DNA from 2 places in the Streptococcus sp. SCPM-O-B-15304 (M98) genome. Region 1 is predicted to be linked to the other one. Evidence: predicted binding sites of a transcription regulator. Region 1 holds the regulator's gene; the other holds the start of a gene.
What was found. The regulator CtsR, encoded in region 1, represses protease genes until heat stress. The targets are predictions, from matches to a motif close to TTGGTCAAAAAAGGTCAAANA.
Positions count from the first base shown of each region.

Region 2: a site for CtsR is predicted at 2,210-2,230, ahead of AC3E7H_RS07295 (ATP-dependent Clp protease ATP-binding subunit). Genes of this name have one in related genera too.

Region 1 covers NZ_JBYQGQ010000011.1:55,322-63,469, reverse strand. Annotated here, with positions in the region: gene cls (cardiolipin synthase) at 1-250, shown strand, start outside; gene AC3E7H_RS07570 (thiamine-binding protein) at 537-827, shown strand; gene AC3E7H_RS07565 (ABC transporter permease) at 790-1,548, shown strand; gene AC3E7H_RS07560 (ABC transporter substrate-binding protein) at 1,583-2,590, shown strand; gene AC3E7H_RS07555 (ABC transporter ATP-binding protein) at 2,590-3,318, shown strand; gene AC3E7H_RS07550 (CtsR family transcriptional regulator) at 3,434-3,892, shown strand; gene AC3E7H_RS07545 (ATP-dependent Clp protease ATP-binding subunit) at 3,899-6,331, shown strand; gene AC3E7H_RS07540 (AAA family ATPase) at 6,580-7,638, shown strand; gene pnuC (nicotinamide riboside transporter PnuC) at 7,648-8,148, shown strand, end outside.
Region 2 covers NZ_JBYQGQ010000010.1:63,929-72,076, forward strand. Annotated here, with positions in the region: gene AC3E7H_RS07280 (amino acid ABC transporter ATP-binding protein) at 30-764, opposite strand; gene AC3E7H_RS07285 (amino acid ABC transporter permease) at 764-1,447, opposite strand; gene AC3E7H_RS07290 (DUF1797 family protein) at 1,644-1,874, shown strand; gene AC3E7H_RS07295 (ATP-dependent Clp protease ATP-binding subunit) at 2,271-4,523, shown strand; gene AC3E7H_RS07300 (NUDIX hydrolase) at 4,612-5,061, shown strand; gene AC3E7H_RS07305 (DUF1827 family protein) at 5,125-5,424, shown strand; gene AC3E7H_RS07310 (GNAT family N-acetyltransferase) at 5,652-6,284, shown strand; gene metK (methionine adenosyltransferase) at 6,320-7,510, opposite strand; gene AC3E7H_RS07320 (GntR family transcriptional regulator) at 7,749-8,148, opposite strand, start outside.

The DNA of each region.
Region 1 (8,148 bases):
CCATAGTAAGCAAATGATTGTTGATGATCGATTTGCGGTTGTTGGAACCATAAATCTTGATTATCGCAGCTTGGTTCACCACTATGAAAATGCAGTTTTATTGTACGAAACACCGTCTATTGCAGCTATTCGTAAGGACTTTGAAGAGATTTTTGAAGTATCGCAAGAAATTTTTCCTGGAACAATCAAGCCTACTTGGTATCAAACATTAATCAAAGAAGTAGCTCAGTTATTCGCCCCTATGCTTTAATTGAAAGAGCTAGTTCATCTGTATAATTAGAGAAAGAGAAGGTTTGCCGTCTCTTTTTCTGTAAGCAGTTTCCTTGACATCTTGTTTATTTTGCGTTATCATATGTCCATATAATATATGGGAGTCTGTGTACAGTCTGAGAGGAAGTGTTAAACTTCGACCGCACCTGATCTGGGTAATGCCAGCGTAGGGAACGAATACTTAGCCTAATTTTGCACCTTTTTCATATATGAAAGAGGTTTTTCTTTTTTTACAAAGAAAAACTGTAACTTAGAAGGAGGTTTTAATGAAAGCAAGCATTGCTTTACAAATCTTACCCCTGTCACAAGGGATTGACCGCATAGCCCTTATCGATCAAGTCATTGCTTACCTGCAAGCTCAAGGAGTTACCATGGTAGTGACCCCCTTTGAAACGGTCTTAGAGGGAGACTTTGAACAACTCATGCGCATTCTCAAAGAAGCGCTAGAAGTGGCAGGTCAAGGGGCAGATAATGTTTTTGCCAATGTGAAAATAAATGTAGGAGAGATTTTAAGTATCGATGAGAAACTTGAAAAATATAATGAGACGACATATTAGTCTGCTAGGATTTTTGGGTGTCTTATCTCTTTGGCAGGTAGCGGGTTTGTTAAAACTCTTACCAAAGTTTATCTTGCCGACACCTCTTGAAATTCTTCAGTCTTTTGTTCGTGATAGAGAATTTCTTTGGTACCATAGTTGGGCAACTTTGAGAGTAGCTTTGCTCGGTTTGGTCTTGGGTGTCTTGATAGCCTGTATCATGGCTGTCCTTATGGATAGTTTGGGTTGGCTCAATGACTTGATTTACCCTATGATGGTAGTTGTCCAGACCATACCAACCATTGCCATAGCCCCTATACTGGTCTTGTGGCTAGGTTACGGAATCTTGCCCAAGATTGTCTTGATTATCTTGACGACAACCTTCCCTATCATCGTCAGCATTTTGGATGGATTTAGGCATTGTGACAAGGACATGCTGACCTTATTTAGTTTGATGCGCGCCAATCCTTGGCAAATCCTTTGGCATTTTAAAATCCCTGTCAGCCTACCTTACTTTTATGCAGGACTCAGGGTTAGTGTCTCCTACGCCTTTATCACAACAGTGGTATCTGAGTGGTTGGGAGGCTTTGAAGGCCTAGGTGTCTACATGATTCAGTCCAAGAAACTGTTTCAGTATGATACCATGTTTGCCATTATTATTCTGGTATCGCTGATCAGCCTTTTGGGTATGAAGTTGGTTGATATTAGTGAAAAATATGTGATTAAATGGAAACGTACTTAAAGAGCGTTTTGGAAAAAGAAAAGAGGAAATAAAAATGAAGAAAACATGGAAAGTGTTTTTTACGATTGTAACAGCTTTTGTAGCTATTTTGCTTGTGGCCTGCGGCCAAGGAACTGCTTCTAAGGATAACAAAGAAGCAGAACTCAAAAAAATTGACTTTATCCTAGATTGGACACCAAATACTAACCACACAGGGCTTTATGTTGCCAAAGAAAAAGGCTATTTTAAAGAAGCTGGAGTGGATGTTGACTTGAAATTGCCACCTGAAGAAAGCTCTTCTGACTTGGTTATCAATGGTAAGGCGCCATTTGCAGTGTACTTCCAAGACTATATGGCTAAGAAATTGGAAAAAGGAGCAGGTATTACAGCAGTTGCAGCTATCGTTGAGCACAACACATCAGGGATCATCTCTCGTAAGTCTGACAACATTAACAGTCCTAAAGACTTGGTTGGTAAGAAATATGGAACTTGGAATGACCCAACTGAGCTTGCTATGCTGAAAACCTTGGTAGAATCTCAGGGTGGAGACTTTGAGAAGGTCGAAAAAGTACCAAACAACGACTCAAACTCAATCACACCGATTGCCAATGGCGTTTTTGATGCTGCCTGGATTTATTATGGTTGGGATGGGATTCTTGCCAAATCTCAAGGTGTGGACGCTAACTTCATGTACTTGAAAGATTATGTCAAGGAGTTTGACTACTACTCACCAGTTATCATTGCAAACAACGATTATCTGAAAGACAACAAAGAAGAAGCTCGCAAAGTCATTCAAGCCATCAAAAAAGGTTACCAATACGCTATGGAGCACCCAGAAGAAGCTGCAGATATCCTCATCAAGAATGCACCTGAGCTCAAGGATAAACGTGACTTTGTCATCGAATCTCAGAAATACTTGTCAAAAGAATACGCAAGCGACAAGGACAAATGGGGACAATTTGATGCTGACCGTTGGAATTCCTTCTACAAATGGGATAAGGAAAATGGAATCCTCAAGGAAGACTTGACTGACAAAGGTTTCACTAATGAATTTGTAAAATAATGACAGAAATTAGACTAGAACACGTAAGCTATGCCTACGATGATGAAAAGATCTTAGAGGATATTAACCTGCAAGTGACTTCAGGTGAAGTGGTTTCTATCCTAGGCCCCAGTGGTGTAGGAAAGACTACCCTCTTTAACCTGATTGCGGGGATTTTAGAAGTCCAGTCTGGGCGAATCATTCTTGACGGGGAGGAAAATCCCAAGGGGCGCGTGAGCTATATGCTACAAAAGGATCTGCTCTTGGAGCACAAGACGGTGCTTGGTAATATCATCCTGCCCCTCTTGATCCAAAAGGTGGATAAGGCGGAAGCCATTGCCCGTGCGAATGAAATCCTTGCGACTTTTCAGTTGACGGCTGTCCGGGACAAGTATCCTCATGAACTAAGTGGTGGGATGCGCCAGCGTGTGGCCTTACTTCGGACCTATCTTTTCGGGCACAAGCTCTTTCTTCTAGATGAGGCCTTTAGTGCCTTGGATGAGATGACCAAAATGGAACTTCATGCCTGGTATCTTGATATTCATAAACAGCTAGGCCTGACGACACTCATCATTACGCATAGTATCGAGGAGGCCCTTAACCTTAGCGACCGTATCTATATCTTGAAAAATCGCCCGGGGCAGATTGTTTCAGAAATTAAACTAGATTGGTCTGAAGACGAGGACAAGGAAGTCCAAAAGATTGCCTACAAACGTCAAATCTTGGCAGAATTAGGCTTAGATAAGTAGAAAGATAGGGAGTTGGTGAGGATTATTCATTACCAGCCCCTTTTTCTTTTAAAAATGAAAAAATTTCGGTATAATAGTCAAAGATAGTCAAGGTTTAAAGAGAGGTGGGTTTGTTATGAGACTTAAAAATACATCAGATCATATTGAGGCCTACATCAAGGCAATTTTAGATCAATCTGGTATTGTGGAGTTGCAACGGAGTCAGTTGGCAGATACTTTCCAGGTTGTTCCTAGTCAGATTAACTATGTGATTAAGACTCGTTTTACAGAAAGCAGGGGATACTTGGTTGAAAGTAAGCGTGGTGGTGGTGGCTACATTCGTATAGGACGGATTGAATTCTCAAACCACCATGAAATGCTTCGCGATTTACTGTATTCGGTGGGCGAAGAAGTCAGCCTAGTTATCTTTGAAGATGTTTTAAGACTCTTGTTTGAACAGGATTTAGTGACTCGTCAGGAGATGAATCTATTACTAGCAATGGCGACAGACCGAGTTCTAGGTGAGGATGCCAATCTTATCCGTGCCAATATGCTCCGACAGTTATTACAAGAGGTAGATAGAAAAGGAAAATAGAACTAAATGAAATATTCAAAAGCATTGAAAGAATGTATAGACAGTGCCTTTCTGGTCGCAAGTCATTTTGGGGCAGAATACCTAGAGTCTTGGCACCTATTGATTGCTATGGCCAATCATAGTTACAGTGTAGCTGGGGCGACTTTAAATGAATTTCCCTATGAGATTGATCGTCTGGAGGAAGTTGCTATAGAGCTGACTGAAACAAAGTATAGCGATAAGGAAAATTATCAGGAGTTGCCTTTTTCACACCGTTTGAAGGTATTGTTGTTGGAAGCAGAGCATGTAGCTTCTGTGGTGCATGCCAAGGTTTTAGGAACAGAGCACGTGCTTTATGCTATCTTACATGATGGCAATGCCTTGGCTACTCGTATTCTAGAAAAAGCGGGATTTTCTTACGAAGATCAGAAGGATCAGGTCAAGATTGCTGGACTTCGTCGTAGTCTTGAAGCGCGTGCTGGTTGGACTAGAGATGATTTGAAGGCCCTTCGTCAACGCCATCGTACGGTAGCGGACAAGCAAAATTCTATGGCTAATATGATGGGCATGCCTCAGACACCAAGTGGAGGTTTGGAAGATTATACGCATGATCTTACAGAGCAAGCTCGCTCAGGTAAATTGGAACCAGTCATCGGGCGTGACCAAGAAATCTCTCGTATGATTCAAATCTTGAGCCGTAAGACAAAAAATAATCCAGTCCTAGTTGGAGATGCAGGTGTCGGTAAAACAGCTTTGGCACTTGGTCTTGCGCAACGTATTGCCAACGGAGATGTACCAACTGAGATGGCTAAAATGCGAGTTTTAGAGCTTGATTTGATGAATGTGGTTGCGGGAACTCGTTTCCGTGGTGACTTTGAAGAACGTATGAACAACATCATCAAAGATATTGAGGAAGATGGCAAGGTCATCCTCTTTATCGATGAGCTGCATACCATTATGGGTTCAGGAAGTGGGATTGATTCGACCTTGGATGCGGCCAATATCCTAAAACCTGCCTTGGCGCGTGGAACTCTGAGAACTGTCGGTGCGACTACTCAGGAAGAGTATCAAAAGCACATCGAAAAAGACGCAGCCCTTTCTCGTCGCTTTGCAAAGGTGATGATTGAGGAGCCAAGTTTAGCAGATAGTATGGCTATTTTGCAGGGCTTGAAAGCAACTTATGAGAAACACCACCATGTCCAAATTACAGACGATGCAGTCGAAACAGCTGTCAAAATGGCACATCGTTATTTGACGAGTCGTCATTTACCAGACTCAGCAATCGATCTTTTGGATGAAGCGGCAGCAACAGTGCAAAATAAATCGAAACACGCTAAACAAGAAGAGTCAGGTTTAACACCAGCTGATAAGGCCTTGATGGATGGAAAATGGAAGCAAGCAGCTCAACTCATTGCAAAAGAGCAGGAAGTACCTGTTTATAAAGATGTAGTAGAAGAATCTGATATTTTGACCACCTTGAGTCGCTTATCAGGAATTCCTGTTCAAAAATTGACACAAACGGATGCCAAGAAGTATCTCAACCTTGAAGCTGAACTGCATAAACGTGTGATCGGACAGGAACAGGCTGTATCTAGTATCAGTCGTGCTATTCGCCGTAATCAATCTGGTATTCGTAGTCATAAACGTCCAATCGGATCCTTCATGTTCCTAGGACCAACAGGTGTTGGTAAGACCGAATTGGCTAAGGCTTTGGCAGAAGTCCTCTTTGATGACGAATCAGCCCTTATCCGTTTTGACATGAGTGAGTATATGGAGAAATTTGCAGCTAGCCGTCTCAACGGAGCTCCTCCAGGTTATGTGGGTTACGAAGAAGGTGGAGAGTTGACCGAGAAGGTTCGCAATAAACCGTACTCAGTACTTCTCTTTGACGAGGTAGAAAAGGCGCACCCAGACATCTTTAATGTACTCTTACAGGTTTTGGATGATGGTGTCTTGACAGATAGTAAAGGTCGCAAGGTTGATTTCTCAAACACCATTATTATCATGACGTCAAACCTTGGTGCAACAGCCCTTCGTGATGATAAAACAGTTGGATTTGGAGCTAAGGATATTCGTTTTGACCAAGAAAATATGGAAAAACGTATGTTTGAGGAGCTGAAAAAGGCTTATCGTCCAGAGTTTATCAACCGTATTGATGAGAAGGTAGTCTTCCATAGCTTGTCAAGTCAAGATATGCAGGAAGTAGTTAAGATTATGGTCAAACCATTGATTGCAAGCCTAGCAGAAAAAGGAATTGACTTGAAACTCCAAGCATCTGCCCTTAAACTTCTAGCTCAGCAAGGCTATGATCCAGAGATGGGGGCTCGTCCACTTCGTAGAACTTTGCAAACGGAAGTAGAAGACAAGCTAGCAGAGCTTCTCCTTAAAGGTGAATTGGAAGCTGGCAAGACTCTGAAAATTGGTGTCAAAGCTGGTCAATTAAAATTTGAAATTGTTTAAAATTGTGAGGTTGGAACAGATTGTTTCAGCCTCTTTTTTGAAAAGTTGTTGCCCAAATAGCTACTTGGAGTGTGCATTTATTTTAAGGCTTTCAAAACAGAATGCTACTGATCAGGTTTTGCATATCAAGTAAAAAAAATCTTATCATGCAGCAATGTTTTTATAAAAAATAATAAAAAAGTCTTGACAAACAGAACAAGACAGAGTATAATGCAAAATATAAAAGTTTATAAAAAGGTTAAACAGATATGAAAAAGAGTATAGCGGTTGTTTTTGGCACCTTTGCTCCCTTACATCAAGGGCATATTGATTTAATCCAAAGAGCAAAACGTCAATGCGATGCTGTATGGGTGGTAGTTTCAGGTTATAAGGGAGATCGTGGTGAACAGGTGGGACTTACACTACAAAAGAGATTTCGCTATATTCGTGAAGCTTTTCGAGATGATGAGTTGACCTATGTTTGTAAACTTGACGAAAGCAATATTCCACGCTATCCGATGGGCTGGCAGGAGTGGTTGGATCAGATGTTACAGGCCATTTCCTATGACCAGACTAGTGAGGAGCTTATCTTTTTTGTAGGAGAGTCCGAATACCAACAAGAATTGTCAGAACGTGGTTTTGAGACTGTTCTACAGGAAAGAAAATTTGGAATTTCGGCTACCATGATTCGAGAAAACCCAAGTAGATATTGGAAATATATCGCTCAACCCTTCCGCCGTCAGTTTACGAAAAAAGTGTTGATTATGGGAAGTGCTAGTAATGGTAAAACAACTCTAGCCAAGGATTTAGCTCGCTTCTATGATGCGCCAGTCAGTCTGGAATATGCTCGTGAGTATCAGATAAAAAATAATGTCCGAGATGATGAGCTTACTCCAAAAGACTATTATTACCTTCTATTGGGGCAATATGACCAAACTTCCAAGTTAATCGATAGCAATGCCAATCGAGGCTTGGTCATTGCAGACACCAACTCATTGGTAACCAAGGGCTACTACGATTACTACATGGAAACTGAAGAGCAGGGGGACTTGTCCGTAGAAACATTTGATAATCTATTCGTTTCCATCTTAGCCAAGGAAAAGTGGGATTTAATCCTCTTTGTGCAACCTGTTGGCTCTTATGTTAATGATGGTTTTCGAGACATGACCATGGCAGAAGACCATATCCGTCATAGTTTTTCTCAGCATTTGGATATGATGAGGGAGCAATATCTGGCTACTATCCCTCATGTTTATCTAGCTGATGACTATCTAGGAAATTATGAAGCAGCAAAAGTAGCTATCGATGCCATTTACCAAGCAGATTAGGAGAAGAAAATGAAAAAAATAACTGAAAAAATCACTCGATTTATCGCAAACTTTAAAAATGTTCACGCAGAAGCTCGTAAAATTGGTTTTGCAGGAGTAATGAGTTTGCTTTGGAAAGACCTCTTTGTGGGACGCAGTCTTTTCCAGTGGCTCTATTTGATTGCTTTATCAAGTGTCCCTCTTATTCTGGAGTTTACACAAAACACGGAAAGTCATGATTGGGTTGGTCTTTTGGCCTCTTGGACAGGGATTGTCTGCGTTATCTTGGTAGCTGAAGGTCGGGCAAGTAACTACCTTTTTGGTGCTATTAACTCTGCTATCTACTTGGTATTAGCCATGGATGCCACTTTCTATGGTGAAGTATTGACCACAGTTTATTTCTTTGTGATGCAGCCTATTGGTCTTTATACTTGGTTATCTAATCGGATCAATGAGCAAGGAAAACCAGAGGAGTCTCACTTTGAAGCTAAGAAACTTGGCCTGATTGATTGGCTCAAATATTTGGCTTTG
Region 2 (8,148 bases), on a different contig from region 1:
AGGCCCACTTGGAGCTTTTCATGATATTCTTACAAAACCTTACTCAAGAAATCCTTGGTTCTTTGTTCTTGGGTTTGTTCAAAGACTTGCTCTGGAGTTCCGTCTTCGACAACAACACCGTCAGCCATAAAGATGACACGGTCTGCTACTTCACGCGCAAAGCCCATCTCATGTGTTACGATGACCATGGTCATACCTGACTTGGCAAGTTCCTGCATAACCGCTAGTACTTCCCCTACCATTTCTGGGTCTAGGGCAGAAGTCGGTTCATCAAAGAGTAGGACATCTGGTTCCATGGCAAGACCACGAGCAATAGCGATACGTTGTTGCTGCCCACCAGACAAACTTTGTGGATAAGCATTTGCCTTATCTGGTAAACCAACTTTTTCCAAGAGCTCATGCGCTCTTTTCTCAGCAACTTCCTTACTTTCCCCTTTGGTCTTGATAGGAGAAAGCGTGATGTTATCCTTCACTGTCATATTGGGGAAGAGATTGAACTGTTGGAATACCATTCCCATCTTTTCACGCATGGCAAAGAGGTCGTTTTTCTTATCTGTAATGTCTACTCCTTCAAAGATAACCTTTCCTTTTGTCGCTTCTTCGAGGAGATTCATAGAGCGAAGGAGGGTTGACTTCCCGCTACCTGACGGTCCGATAATCACCACTACTTCTCCCTTTTTAATCTCCAGATCAATTCCTTTTAAAACTTCATTCTTTCCAAAGCTTTTATGAAGGTTTTCAATTTTAATTAGCGTTTCAGTCATTATTTTTTCTCTCCTTGTCCCATACGATTTTCAAAAGCTTTCAAGGCTAGTGTCAAGATAGAGGTCATAATCAAGTAGTAAAAGGCTGCAAATAAGAGTGGAGTTAAAGGCAAGTAGGTGGTTGTTGACACCGTTGTAGCTCCATTCCACAATTCCATGACACCGATTGCTGACAAGAGTGAACTATCCTTGATAATGGTAATAAACTCATTCCCCAAGGCTGGCAAGATATTCTTGATGGCCTGTGGCAAGATGACATAGCGCATAGCATTTTTAGGACGAATCCCTAGAGAGTAAGCCGCCTCTAATTGCCCTTTAGGTACTGCATTGATACCAGCACGAACTGTTTCTGATACATAGGCACCACTATTCATAGAGATAATGATAATCCCTGGAATCAAACGTGAAAAATCAACTCCCAAAACTCCAATCTGAATTGTCGGAGCATTGATATGCATAAGAGCAAAAGCAATCATGATCTGTACCATCATAGGTGTTCCACGGAAAATCCAAATATAAACATTGGCAAGCCAAGCTATGGGCTTCATTTTCGAACGTTGAGCAAAAGCCAAGACTACCCCTAAAATTGTCCCCAAAAAGACAACCAAAACAGAGATCAAGACTGTTACAAGAGCACCATAGTTAAAATATGGCAGATATTTAGGTAAAAAAGAAAAATTCATAAATCCACTACTTTCTAATTTCTAACTTAAAACTTGTATGAGTATAACATGTTTTGAATAAAAATGCAATCATTTTCCTTTTATTTTCAATAAAATTTCAAAGAAAACAGAAATAGCGAGAAATCTTAGTTTTTTCTAGTCAAGTGGATACTCTTTATGGTAAAATAGTAACGATAAGAAATGGAGGAGAATCAAAATGGAATCACATTTGGTTAGAATCATCAACCGCCTAGAAGCAATGACAAAAGATGGTGGTAACTTAAAACGTAACTTTGAGCGCGAGGGAGTTGTTGTAGCTGAAGTTGCTTTTAACCATGATGAAGAAAATGGCCCAATCTTTACACTTCGTGATGTTGAAGCTCGTGAAACATATACTTTTGACAGCATCGACTTGATTGCGATGGAAATTTACGAACTTCTATACTAATAATAGATATACAGAGGTTGGGACAAAAGATCCCGACCTCACTTTTTATTAGCAATCAAACTTTGACGCGGTAGCTGATTGGACTTTTCGTTCGTCTTTTAGACTCCCAAAACTCCTAATCATCTTCGCGGGGCTGGGACTACGAAATCGAAACTTTGTCTATCGATTTCTGTCCCACCGCCTTTCACCAACGAGAATCCTTTTTGTATGACAAATAGGATTTTTTTCTTGCTATCAAAATCTTCTCCAGATTAGCGCTCTACTATTTATAGTGCTAGTATCCAATCTTTTTACTTGAATTGCCCAATAATCATGATATAATTAAATTATATACTTGTTTGACTATTTTTGACCTTTTAGATTTAGTCAAGACTAAGAAAGAAATGAGGTGGCGGTATGCTCTGTCAAAACTGTAAAATCAATGACTCAACGATTCATCTTTATACCAATCTCAATGGGCAACAAAAGCAAATCGATCTTTGCCAAAATTGCTACAAAATTATCAAAACAGATCCTAACAATAGCTTATTTAAAGGAATTACAGATTTAAACAACCGTGATTTTGATCCCTTTGGAGACTTCTTTAACGATCTCAACAACTTTAGACCTTCTTCTAATAACAACAATATCCCCCCAACTCAGTCAGGCGGTGGATACGGTGGAAATGGTGGCTATGGTTCCCAAAATCGTGGTCCTGCTCAAACACCACCACCAATTCAGGAAAAAGGACTCTTGGATGAATATGGTATCAATGTCACTGAGATTGCCCGTCTTGGAAATATTGACCCTGTAATTGGCCGTGACGAAGAGATTATCCGTGTCATTGAAATCCTCAACCGCAGAACAAAAAACAACCCTGTCCTCATCGGTGAGCCCGGTGTTGGTAAGACAGCTGTTGTCGAAGGTTTAGCTCAGAAAATTGTTGACGGTGATGTTCCCCATAAGCTTCAAGGCAAAGAAGTCATCCGCTTAGATGTCGTTAGCCTTGTTCAAGGAACAGGTATCCGAGGTCAGTTTGAAGAGCGCATGCAAAAACTCATGGAAGAAATTCGTGAGCGCGAGGATGTTATTCTCTTCATTGACGAAATTCATGAAATTGTCGGTGCTGGTTCAGCAGGAGAAGGGAATATGGATGCAGGAAATATCCTAAAACCAGCTCTTGCTCGTGGCGAACTCCAACTGGTTGGTGCTACTACCCTCAATGAATATCGCATCATCGAAAAAGATGCTGCCCTTGAACGTCGTATGCAACCTGTCAAAGTTGATGAACCAACCGTTGAAGAAACCATTATTATCCTGAAAGGTATCCAAAAGAAATACGAAGATTACCACCACGTTCATTATACTGACGGCGCTATCGAAGCGGCCGCTACCCTTTCTAACCGCTACATCCAAGATCGTTTCTTGCCAGACAAGGCCATTGACCTTCTAGATGAAGCTGGTTCAAAAATGAACTTAACCTTGAATTTTGTAGATCCTAAGGTCATCGACCAACGCTTAATCGAAGCAGAAAATCTCAAGGCACAAGCAACCCGCGATGAAGATTTTGAAAAAGCAGCCTACTTCCGTGACCAGATTGCCAAATATAAGGAAATGCAAAAGACCAAGGTAACGGATCAGGATACCCCAATCATCAGCGAAAAGACGATTGAACACATCATCGAACAAAAAACTAATATTCCAGTTGGTGATTTGAAAGAAAAAGAACAATCTCAACTCATCAACCTAGCAGATGACCTCAAGGCTCATGTTATTGGTCAAGATGATGCAGTTGATAAGATCGCTAAGGCTATCCGTCGTAACCGTGTTGGACTCGGTACTCCAAACCGTCCAATCGGTAGCTTCCTTTTTGTTGGTCCTACCGGTGTCGGTAAAACAGAACTTTCTAAACAGCTGGCCATCGAACTCTTTGGTTCTGCTGACAGCATGATTCGCTTTGACATGAGTGAATACATGGAAAAACACAGCGTGGCTAAACTCGTTGGTGCCCCTCCAGGATACGTAGGCTATGATGAAGCAGGTCAATTGACTGAAAAAGTTCGTCGTAACCCCTACTCACTAATCCTCTTGGATGAAGTTGAAAAAGCCCATCCAGATGTTATGCATATGTTCCTTCAAGTCTTGGACGATGGTCGTTTAACGGATGGTCAAGGTCGTACTGTTAGCTTTAAAGACGCCATCATTATCATGACCTCAAATGCAGGTACAGGTAAGGCAGAAGCTAGTGTTGGATTTGGTGCTGCTAGAGAAGGCCGTACTAACTCTGTTCTTGGAGAATTAGGCAACTTCTTTAGCCCAGAATTCATGAACCGTTTTGATGGCATTATCGAATTCAAGGCCCTCAGCAAGGAAAATCTCCTTCAAATCGTTGATCTCATGTTAGATGATGTCAATCAACGTCTCTCAAGCAATAACATCCATTTAGATGTAACAGATAAGGTTAAGGAGAAACTTGTAGACCTTGGTTATGATCCAAAAATGGGAGCTCGTCCACTACGTCGTACCATTCAAGATCATATCGAAGATGCGATTACAGACTACTACCTTGAAAATCCAAGCGAGAAAAACCTCAAAGCCGTCATGACTAGCAATGGTAAAATCATGATTAAATCAAAAAATAAATTGGAAACAGTTGACTCAAATGACTAATTCCACATACTAAAAGAATGTTCTTACTTGACAGTAAGAGCATTCTTTAATATGATAGAAAGAAAGCGCACACATAAAGGAGAAATTTATGACAAATCCAACCTTTGGAGAAAAAAAAGAGGGTGTAACCTACAAAACTAGATATGGTGTTTATGCAGTCATCCCTGACTCAGCACTTGAAAAGATTATCCTCGTTCAAGCTCCAAATGGTGCATGGTTCTTGCCTGGTGGCGAGATTGAAGCAGGTGAAGATCATTTTGAAGCTCTCAAACGAGAACTGATTGAAGAATTAGGTTTTACAGCTGAGATTGGCACTTATTATGGACAAGCAGATGAATATTTCTATTCCAGCCATCGTGATACTTACTACTACAATCCAGCCTATCTTTACGAAGCTACTTCTTATCAAGAAATCCAAAAACCTTTGGAGGACTTCAATCATCTAGCTTGGTTCCCAATCGATGAAGCCATTGCTAACTTAAAACGTGGCAGTCATAAATGGGCAATTGAAGCCTGGAAAAAACAGCATCAAGTTTAAATTAACTTTTCCAATTTTTCCAAAAAGTGCTATAATAGAAATAGAAACACAGGAGGAAAGCCTATGAAGCTCATCAACACTACTAATTCTCACTCAAACCTTGTTAAAAGCCAACTGGAGAGTACCGACGCTACACTCGTAGAAGTCTACTCTGCAGGCAACACTGATGTTATCTTTACTCAGGCACCGCTTCATTATGAAATCCTCATTTCCAATAAACATCGTGCTATCCGCGAACAAGAAATAGAAAAAATCCAAGAATTTTTCTTGAATCGCAAGATCGAAAAGCAAAATATCGATGAAGCTAATATCAAGACCCTCTACTCTGAAAAATTGATTGAAATCTCAATCCCAACAAAATAAAACTTAGCAATATTTGGACAACACTCTAAAAATTCTAACTTTTTAGAGTGTTCTTTGTCTGTCTAATCCTATATTCTAGAATCAGATTCAGTGTTACAGAAAGAGTTTTCTAACAATCCTTCAACTGACTAAGTTTGGCAATATTTTTTTTTAAAACTCGGTACTTGATCATCAAAACAATTAATTTTACTATTATAATTTACTAACATTAAAAAAGGAGCTCATAAATGGAGAAAATAGTATACAGAAAAGCAAGGCTAGACGAATACCAAAAAATTGGAAAAGTAATAGCCGATAGCTTCTTTGATTATCCATTTTTAACTCTAATCATAGATGATCTCAAGAAACCTGAAAACTATCCTGCTTTTTTAGAACTATTGGAAAGTCTCCTGACTCGCCTCTATATCAAAGAAGAGACCTGTTTAGTAGCTGAACAAGACGCAGAAATCCTAGCTGTCGCCTTATTACAACAAAATGATTTTTCTATCCTATCTTACTTGCTAAATGGTGTCATAAAACTGTTTCGCTACATTAGTCCTCGAAATTTTTTGAAGTATCTTGATTTAGTAGACCGTTCCGAAGAACATTTGAAAAAATCTAATAGCTTTGACTGGTATTTGATGCTCCTTGCAGTCAATTCATCCGTTAAAGGACAAGGTGTGGGCAGTGCTTTTCTTAGAGACGCAGTTGAGCCTTATGTCAAATCCAAGGGCTGCAAGCGCTTAGGACTCATTACCAGTACAGAAAAAAATGTTCCATTCTATAAAAAGAATGATTATGAATTGCTAGATTTTATGGAGTTAGAGTATGGGGCTAAGTCTATTGGAAACTGGGCTTTTTTAAAAACTATCAATAAATAAAGTAAAAAAGGAGTTTAAATCAACTCCTTTTTACTTTATTTAACTGCTTCTTTCAAGGCGTCAACCTTATCCAAGCGTTCCCATGGAAGATCGATATCTGTACGTCCCATGTGTCCATAAGCCGCAGTTTGACGGTAGATTGGACGTTTGAGATCAAGCATTTGGATGATTCCTGCTGGACGAAGGTCAAAGATTTGACGCGCTGCTTTTTCAAGCTTGCTTTCAGCTACTGTTCCAGTACCGAAGATATCGATACGAACAGATACAGGTTGGGCTACACCAATGGCATAAGCCAATTGAACTTCTGCTTTCTTAGCCAGACCTGAAGCAACGATGTTTTTTGCAATGTAGCGAGCTGCATAAGAAGCTGAACGGTCAACCTTAGTCGCATCCTTACCAGAGAAGGCACCACCACCGTGGCGTGAGTAACCACCATAAGTATCCACGATAATCTTACGACCAGTCAAACCTGAGTCTCCTTGAGGTCCTCCGATAACGAAACGACCGGTTGGATTGATGAAGAATTTAGTTTCGTCGTCAAGATAAGAAGCTGGAATCACTTCTTTGATAACCTTGTTAATCACATCTTCATGAATTTGTTCATTGCTAACTTCTGGATCGTGTTGAGTTGAAATAACAACTGTATCCACGCGTACTGGCTGGTCATTTTCATCATACTCAACAGTAACTTGAGATTTAGCATCTGGTCGAAGATAGCTAATTTCACCAGACTTACGAAGCTCTGCCAAACGACGAACCAACTTGTGGCTGAGTGAGATTGGAAGTGGCATGAGTTCTTCAGTTTCATTAACCGCAAAACCAAACATGAGACCTTGGTCTCCAGCTCCAATCAAATCAAGTGGATCTTGATCTGCGTTTCCACGAACTTCCAAGGCTTCATTAACACCTTGGGCGATATCTGGAGATTGCTCTACCAATGATGGATGAACTCCTACTGTTTCAGCTGAGAATCCATATTCAGTGTTGGTATAGCCAATCTCTGCAATCGTATCACGTACCACACGGTTAATATCTACATAGGCATTGGTTGAAATTTCACCAAAAACATGAACTGAACCAGTATAAACAGCTGTTTCAGCAGCAACGTGGGCTTCTGGATCTTGCTCTAAAATAGCATCCAAGATAGCATCTGAAATCTGGTCTGCAATCTTATCTGGATGCCCCTCAGATACAGATTCAGACGTGAATAATTTACGTTCTGACATAAAAATGTCCCCCCTTAAAAAATATTCGTTATAGAGTTACAAAGTACTGGTAGAGAATCGATAAACGACCTTCACTACCACCTTATCGGGACCATATAACCTAATTATTATAACACGAATCTTTAAAAAATACTCGTATGATTACTATTTTTCTCAGAAGGAAAATATTTTCTAATCCAAACCAAATAAAAAAACTCTTAAAGTAGATCTGATTTTACTTCAAGAGTATTGTTAAAAACTAATTATTTTCTAGATAAAACTCAAAACGTTCTCCGACGTATTGGCTCTTTACATACTCAAAAGCCGTTCCGTCATCAAAGTAAGAAACCTGAGTCAAACCTAAAATAGCATGCCCCTTTTCCACTTCCAGATAATGAGCAATTTTTTCCTTGGCTAAGCGAGCATATATAGTCTGGTGAGACTTACCAATCCGATAACCATGTTTCTGCAAGGTTTGAAAGAAGTGCTTGGTTACTTCTTCTTTCTTAAAATTTTTGATAAATTTCTCAGGAATCGACGCCACTTCATAGACAACAGGGACTTTGTCAGCATAGCGAACACGTTCCATCCGGATAATATTTTCAGTGGCCTTAATCCCTAATTTTTCAACTTCTTGCTCATTAGGGATCGTTCGACGA